DNA from 2 places in the Solibacillus sp. FSL W8-0474 genome. Region 1 is predicted to be linked to the other one. Evidence: riboswitches for the same ligand, from Rfam matches in the RefSeq annotation. Region 1 holds a riboswitch; the other holds the start of a gene.
The links. Region 1 has a riboswitch for S-adenosylmethionine ahead of NYE67_RS18635 (bifunctional homocysteine S-methyltransferase/methylenetetrahydrofolate reductase). Riboswitches for the same ligand answer to the same signal wherever they lie in the genome.

Region 1 (4,423 bases):
AAGTTTTCTTCTAGCTCTTCAAAAGTAATACCACCTGTTACCGACAATGTTTTTGTCGTAGGGCCGATTGCACCTGCGACAAAGCGCGGCCATTCTGGTGTCGAAAACTCTTTTGCCGCTTCCAGTGCAATTTCAACCGCTCGCTTATTGATCTCAACCGCCTTGTCCCCTAAGTCATATTCATCAAGAACAAGTGGTGTTCCGCCAAACGTATTTGTACAAATAATATCAGCGCCAGCAGCTAAATATTCACGGTGAATTTTGCCCAATACATTAGGTCTTGTAAGTACCAGGTTTTCATTACAACCGTCTAAGTCTTCTCCGCCAAAATCCTCATATGTTAGGTTTTCTGCCTGAAGCATCGTCCCCATTGCACCATCGATGATTAAAATTCTTTTTTGTAATTGCTCATGAATTGGGTGATTATACATTCGACTGAACTCCTTTACTTTCCACATCATATTGTTTTACATGCTCCATTAATTCCAGCGTCATATCATAGCGTAAAAACGGTGTAATTAAATAAATACCGTTAAAGTATTTGCATGCCGTATCGAGCAGCTCTTTGGCAATAGCGATTCCTTCTGCTGTCGATGCTTCCTTGTCATCCCCGCAAGCAGCCATGCGCGCAAGTACTTCATCGGACAATTTAATGCCCGGTACTTCATGATGTAAAAATTCCGCGCTGCGTGAAGATGTAAGTGGCATAATCCCGATATAAATCGGTGTTTCCAAATGCTTCGTTGCCTCATAGATTTCGATAATCTTTTCTTTCGTATATACCGGTTGTGAAATAAAGTAATCTGCACCATGCTCGATTTTCTTCTCTAAACGAGCTACAGCACGGTCCAATACACGGACATTCGGATTAAATGCAGCGGCCACCGAAAAATCCGCCTGTTTTCGCAGCGATTTCCCAGTAAAAGAGCTACCTTTATTTAACTGCTTTATAAGTGAAATAAGCTCCATTGACGAAACATCATATACGCTCGTTGCCCCCGGGAAATCCCCCACTTTTGTCGGGTCCCCTGTCACGACCAGAATATCATGAAGTTCAAGTGCATCAAGTCCCATTAAATGTGACTGAAGCCCAATTAAATTGCGGTCACGGCACGTTAAATGCGGCAATGAACGAATTCCATGCTCTTTTAAAATCGCAGCCATCGCGATATTACTGATGCGCGGGGATGCAAGTGAGTTATCCGCCATCATAATGACATCGGCTCCCGCTTTTGCCAGTTGTTTTGCCCCTTCTACAAACCCGTCAATTTCTAGATGACGCGGTGTATCAAGTTCCACAATGACAGAACGTTCACGTTTTGCTTTTTCATGGAGCGGTTCTTGCTTACGTGGCTCCGGAATACGGACAAATTGTGTATACCCGGGTTTTTCCTCTTTCGTTTCAATTGGCTGCATATTCGCCAGACGTTGTTTTACCGCCGCAATATGCTTCGGTGTCGTCCCACAGCAACCGCCAATTAAACGGACTCCTTGATTTACGAGTTCAACGGCTGCACGAGCAAAATAATCGGTTTCTGATTCATAGACAACACGGCCATCTTCAATATCTAATAACGATGCATTTGGATAAGCTGATAAAAAAGCTTTGTTCGGTAAGTTGACCCCTTCAAACGCCTGAATTGTATGGAAAGGACCTAACCGGCAGTTGCTCCCAACAATATCTGCACCTAACCTTTCCAATTCATGAAATGCTTCATTTAAAGACATTAAATTTTGAAGGATACCTGGTTCCTGCATCGTCACTTGGGCAATGATCGGTAAATCGGTCATTGATCGTAATAGGTGGACACAATGCGATAATTCTTCAAAGTCGTAATACGTTTCCAGTAAGAAGCCATCCGGTTCACCAGTTAGTAATACTTCCACTTGCTCTTGAAAGGCAGTTAAGATTTCATCTAATGTTGCATCACTTTTCCGAATCCCTCTAATGCCACCGATTGTTGCCAGAACATACTGTCCCCCCGGAGCAGCTGCACGCTTCGCAATCTTCAGTGCAGCTTCGTTAAATTCTTTTACATGACTTTCAAAACCATATCGAGCTAACTTAATCGCATTCGCTCCATATGTATTTGTTTGAATAATGTCTGCACCTACAGCAATATATTCACTATGAATTTTCTCGATAATTTCTGGTCGTGCAATATTCATTTCCTCATGGCAGTAATCCAACCCATAGGAATAAAGTAAAGTTCCAATTGCTCCGTCCGCCGTTAAAACGCGTGTTTTTAAATCTTGTAGTAAACCCAATTATTTCACTCCATTATTCACAGTATTTTCAGTATATTTTTAATACAAAAAAGCCTTCTTTCACTAAGCAAAAGAAGGCTTGATAGTTGTCAGTCGTCAACTTAATCCCTTCTCATCTTCTGGCTATCGCCACTGGATTTAGCACCTGACATAATGTTGGTTGCTGAAGTTTCAACGGGCCAGTCCCTCAACTTCTCTCGATAAGAAATTTTATGAATTTTTCTAAAAATTTAAAATTATTTAAGCTATCATATCGTTATCTAAATAAGACGTCAATACCCTTTAGCCTAATAAAGTATTTCTTTACATAATTCGTGCAATAATTTGTTCCGCCGTTTTTTTACCGTTTTGAATACAAGCACCGATCCCTACCCCAAAGTATGAACATCCAGCTAAAAGCAGATTCGGATAGTGCACTTCTAAATCGTCCACAACTTCAGATAACGCTTCATTATGCGCTAAATCATAGCGAGGCATCTGATTAATCCATTTCGTTATATTTACGACGGTTGGTTTCGCTTCAATACCCAAACTTAAGCGAATATCCTCCATTGCGACTTTCTCCAACTCTTCATCAGTCATGGCTGCCAGTTCTTCATAGCGCGGATTAATATTTTTATAAAATAAACGAACAAGCAGATTCCCTTCTGCTGAAGTATGCTTCCATTTACGACTTGTCCATGTAGAGGCATTACATACTAAATCACTATTATGGGAGACGATAAAACCTGTACCATCTGCTGGTAAAACACTGTCTGGTACATCAAAACCAACATACATCGTTAATGCTGATGCTGTTGTAAACTTTTCTAACTGTCCATCTAATTTTTCGTCTTGCAATACAGTACGTACTGTATTATTCGGCACAGCAAGGACCACAATATCCGCTATAATCGTTTCGTCCTCTAATACAACTTTATACTGTTCCCCTACTTTTTGTATTTGCTCAGTTGCGGCCTTTTTTATGAATTCCACTTCCGGCAATTGCTCTTCAAGGCGGTCAATTAATGAAGATAACCCCTTCTCGAAAGAAATAAATTTCTTATCCGCTGCTTTTTCAAACTGCTCGCGATTAGCTTCAAAACCTTTCATAATCGACCCATAATTATTTTTATAATCGACTAAATACGGTAATGTTGAAGCTAAGCTCAGCTGGTATAAATCTCCCGAATATACCCCTGCCAATACAGGAGCAATTTGTTTTCGCACTATTTCTTCCCCTAAAAAATATTCCAAAAATGCACCGATGGAACTTTCCTTCGTAAATTTTGTATTTGGAATGTCTATATCCTTTAATGCTCTTTTCTTTCCTTCTTCTGAAATTAACGTGCTCGACATAAGTGATTCCACGCTCATTGGAATCCCGAATGTTGACCCCGCGGGAATAGCATGTAGCTCATTATTAGTATGAATGTAGGATATACCTGTTTCGTTATAAACAAGCTCCGAATCAAAGTTAAGCTCTTTTACGAGCTCTAGGACATTTGGATGGCGGGCCACAATGGAATCCGCGCCGGTTTCCATAATAAACCCTCCTTCATGTACGGAATGTATCTTTCCGCCTAAATAGGGATTTTTTTCGATTAATACTAATCTTGCTTCGATATTCTTTTCATGCATTTGGTTTTTTAAATAATGCATCGTACACAATCCGGTAATTCCGCCACCTACTACAACTACAGTTTTCATATTAATTCGCTCCTATTTCGTTCACTCTCTCCTAACAGTATAATCTTTTTCGTTCAAAATATGGTCATAACGATATTACAATTTTCTAAATTTATATTGAATAAAAAAAACACAAACCTCCTCTGGTTATTTGAGAAAGTTTGCTTCATAGTTCTATTTAAAGGATAATTGCTGTGTCAGTGAAATAATCTCCGCTTCCAACGAAGCAGAACGTTTATCAAAATAACGTATGCGTTCTAAACTACGATTTTCGATATGTTTATTGGAATCTAACATATTAATAACATCACATGTGAAAAGTTTTAACGTACGGAAACCCGATTCAATTTTCCTTACTTCTTTTCCAAATGTTAAAGCCGTGTTATCAGTAGTTTTACCTTTTTTTATTTCGATAATATTTTTATTAATGAGATGATCAATCTCATTATAACGATCTGTTTGTTTATACGTCATCATTTGGATTCTT
Region 2 (4,423 bases), 1.8 Mb from region 1:
TTAGACTGGCATGTACAAAAAGGACAGCATTGGGCCATTTTAGGCTTGAACGGTTCAGGAAAAACAACCTTGCTAAAAGTAATCAACGGCTATATTTGGCCGAACAATGGTAAAGTGCAAGTACTGGGTGAAACTTTCGGCAATACATATATCCCTACTCTCCGAACACGCATCGGCTGGGTAAGCACCGCAATGATCGACAGCTTCAACTGGCAGGATAATGCAATTGAAATTGTGCTTAGCGGAAAGTTTGGTGCGCTCCGTCTATTTAATGACGTGTCCGATGCGGAAATTGAGCAGGCACTATCCTTTATGAGACAGTTTCATTGCGATCATTTGGCGAATAAATCTTTTGAGCATTTATCGCAAGGTGAACGACAACGTGTACAAATTGCACGTGCTTTAATGGCAGAACCAGAAATATTAATATTGGATGAACCATGTGGCGGACTCGATCTTATAGAGCGGGAAAACTTACTGCAAAAGATTGAGCAAATAGCACAAGGCAATCACTCCCCTACACTTATTTATGTAACGCATCATGTAGAAGAAATTTTACCTTGTTTTAGCCATGTACTGTTAATGAAAGATGGAGAAAGCGTAGCTGCAGATACCCGCGAAGTCATATTGAATGAACAATTGCTAAGTGACTTTTTTGGCCGTGAAGTGAGTTTACAAATACAACAAGAGCGTGCATGGATTGCAGTGAAATAAAAATGAGCCAGCAAGATATTCCTTGCTGGCTTCAGGTTTTCGACAAAAGGTTACTAGAGCTCTTCTAGATGAGTTAACAGGAACAAGTCGTTCAAAACCCTATTTCTTGTTCATTAATTTGATTGCTAGTCATATTAGATCTTACCTTACTTAATTTAAAGGAATTAATAAGTTGATTGGAGTGGAGGGACCGTGACTCCACCGGGAACCGCACGTGCGGAAGATCCACTAACTTGGGCCTGCTGTCGTAGGCCCAAGTTAGTTAGCTGAAGCCGTGCCCGGGGAAAGCATCGGTCCCGGAACGGAAATCAACAATTTCTAGATTCAATTAATTTTAAAATAAAAAACTGTAGACAAACACTATTTAAGAGTTTGTCTCCAGTCTGGAGCCAGCAAGATATTCCTTGTTGGCTTTTCTTAAATATGATATTCGATATTTTCCTCAACAAAGTGCCATTCATAAGGTGTTTCTTGGTATACGTAATAGTTTAACCAGTTGTAGAACAATAGATGTGAATGGGCACGCCATACATTTTTTGGAGCATTTTGTGGGTCATTATTCGGGAAGTAATTAATCGGAAGTTCCGTATTTTCCGGATCCTTTTCAATATCACGGAAATATTCATCCGATAGTGTAGTCGCATCATACTCTAAATGGCCTGTAATCATGATGTGTTTATTGTTTTTTGATTGAACGATAAATACCCCCGCATCGTCCGAATAGCTGAGCAGACGCAAATCTGGGTGCGCACGGACTTCGTCAATCGAGACAGACGTATGACGCGAATGAGGCGCAACATATTCATCACTGAAGCCTCGTACTAAATCGACCGTTAAATCGGTAATCACATGTGAATAGACGCCAGAACATTTTTTAGGCAGTTCAAATTTCCCGATGCCGAAATGATGATACAGCGCAGCTTGTGCTCCCCAACATATATACATAATGGATGTAACATTTTGATCGGCCCAGTCCATTATATCGGTAATTTCTTTCCAGTAACCAACATCTTCAAATTGCATTTTCTCTACCGGTGCACCTGTGATGATTAGACCATCATATCGGCGGTGTTTAATTTCATCGAATGTTTGATAGAACGTATCTAAATGTGATTTGGAAACGTTTTTTGATTCGTATGTAGCAGTATTTAAAAATGTCACATCTACCTGTAGTGGTGTATTCCCGAGTAAACGCAATAATTGAAGCTCGGTTTTTTCCTTTTCCGGCATTAAATTGAACACTAAAATATTCAAAGGTCGAATTTGCTGAGTCTTCGCACGATCTTCCTCCATAACGAAAATTTTCTCTTTTCTCAGCAGCTCACCAGCCGGTAAATGTTTCGGAATATTAATTGGCATTGCACTGTCCCCCTCTAATCTTTCTAAATAATCTTGGTTTCATAATGTAAAGCTATTTCAAGCTTCTTTCGTTTCAAGTAAATCATAATAGCCGTGGGGGTTTGATTGTTGGAGCAAGTATCCTAATACTTGCTGAAAAAACACAAAAAACCCCTCATTCCAGCACAACAGAAATGAGAGGTTAATATACCCGTTCTTATCTGCCAAGGACATTGCCTTGCTGGAAGTAGCACCTTTCTAGTTGTACTAGAGGTTGCTGAAGCATCTACGGGCCAAGTTCCCTCCGCTTCTCTTGATAAGACTATTAAATTGACACTAGTGTAACACGGTAGCATGAGTTTTGCAATAATTCTAAAAATATATGAAGCAAATACTGTCATGACTACACTTATACATCCACAATTCAATTATATTTAATTAGGAGTAATTTTATTTATAATTTATTTAAATTCTTATGAAATCTATGTAATTTCCTTTATAAATCATACTTCTGGAAAAAAGAAGCGTATTGTATTTTGACGATAAAAAAACAACCCTCATTTGAAGGTTCTCAACTTTCAATAATGTAATATGCAGTTGTGTGGGTTCAATTAATAAATATAGTTATAAGCATCTCCACCAACAAAAGTGGGCTTATCTTCAAGGGGATAAGGAACAGCATACAAGCACAACACTTTACTCTTAAGATTTATATTGGGCAGGTCTCCTGACTTTGCTTGATCATACTAGTTCTACAACTTTCTTCAGCATTCTTTCTGTCAGTTTCCCCCATATATAAAATAAGGTGAATCAATCTTTAATTGTTCACTGATAAATCTCTTATAGTTCTCTTCAAGAACTTTTTCAAAACTGTTCACTATGCGACTAATGTCTTCAAGTTTGCCTGTTTCTTCGAATATCTTTTTCACTTTATAATCCAATCTTCTTGAATAGTTGGTTAGATACTCTTTGGCTACAGCCATCAACTGTTCTTCTAAATCCCATCCCTCGTTAAAGTCATTTATAAGTCCTTCATGAAGAACTCTTTCAAGTCCTACTATGAATTCTTTATAACTACCAACCTTGCCTATGCTTTCTAGAATTTCTTTTTCATCGTAGTTTCGTATAGGGTCTCCCCAATGCATAATTTCTAAGTCAAATTCTAAGTTACGTACAATATGCGACAATAACACTCTCATCTTTTCAACTAGTTTTTTATCCCAAGAGTACTTAATACCTATGATTTTAAAAGCCTGGTTATAAGAAACCTCCATCAATTGACATCTTGTAGCGCACCAGTTAGAACTAAAGCCCTCATACAACTCTCTTAATACCTTTTCTCTTAGTTCATAGTTATCCATTGTTATTATCTCCCCCAAAAATCCCTACTAGTATATCAAAAACTCTACTCAACTTTAACCCTCCTTATTATTGAGTCAGAAAAATCTACCAAACGATAATAGCATACCTCAAACATACAAAAAAACAATAAAAAGTGTGCTACTTCATTAAATAAACGTTGCTGTAATAAATTTAGATAATAATTAATGAGTCAATAAATCAATTCTCGATTGCTCTCAAGTGCATACAGATATCACAACTGCGCTATTTCATGAAAAGCTGATGCAAATAAAATTTTTATCCGCTTTAAAAGTTTCAAATGCGAATTTTAACAACAAAAAAACACTTCTCATTATCTAAATTCATAGGTAATAAGAAGTGTATTATTATAAAAAATAAATTGTAAAATACTCCGCATCTTATAAAGTGGCGCAAACCCTTGATATTACTAGGTTTTCAATTTATATATTTACTCAGACTTTAAATGCTCTTTCTCATAATTGAATAAAACCGTTTCAAGCTTTTCATCCCAAGCACCTGTTAATGTATTATATACACGCATAAATTGGCGGTTTTCCTTTTTATCCATTAGTGAGAAACATAGAACCGGAATATCATTAATTTGAATCGATTCGGTCGATATAACTTTTGTAATAAAAGTCGGGGCTTCCTGTTCGGCCAATGGTTGATCGCTTAACTGCTGCTGAATAAATTCAATTAGCATCGATTCTTCAATTGCTTCAATTTCCTCGTTTTCAATCGTCGGAAACGGTTCAGGAAACTCTTCTAAATCAGCGAACTCCTCAAGGTCCCCTTCCAGAAGCTGCTCATGAATCGGACTGTATTGCACAAAATGACTCGTTTGCTCAAGCTCTTCTTCAAAAATACCCGATTCAAGCTGCGCCATTCCTTTTGCCGTAAGTGTGAACACTTCATTTTCTTTTTCAATCATGCCCATTCGTAACATTTTATTCGTTAAATCATGGATAAATAACGGTTCAACTAATAAAATTTCCGCTAAAAGCTCGAC

Region 2: it holds a riboswitch for S-adenosylmethionine, as region 1 does, so the genes downstream of both, metA (homoserine O-acetyltransferase MetA) here and NYE67_RS18635 (bifunctional homocysteine S-methyltransferase/methylenetetrahydrofolate reductase) in region 1, are expected to answer to the same signal.

The regions. Positions count from the first base shown of each region.
Region 1 is NZ_JBBOQJ010000001.1:3,683,444-3,687,866, forward strand. It holds gene metH (methionine synthase) at 1-431, opposite strand, end outside; gene NYE67_RS18635 (bifunctional homocysteine S-methyltransferase/methylenetetrahydrofolate reductase) at 424-2,268, opposite strand; SAM riboswitch class I at 2,378-2,475, opposite strand; gene hemG (protoporphyrinogen oxidase) at 2,572-3,957, opposite strand; gene NYE67_RS18645 (chemotaxis protein) at 4,111-4,423, opposite strand, start outside.
Region 2 is NZ_JBBOQJ010000001.1:1,861,780-1,866,202, reverse strand. It holds gene NYE67_RS09105 (ABC transporter ATP-binding protein) at 1-714, shown strand, start outside; gene metA (homoserine O-acetyltransferase MetA) at 1,132-2,073, opposite strand; SAM riboswitch class I at 2,267-2,375, opposite strand; gene NYE67_RS09095 (hypothetical protein) at 2,832-3,413, opposite strand; gene NYE67_RS09090 (nucleoside-diphosphate sugar epimerase) at 3,863-4,423, opposite strand, start outside.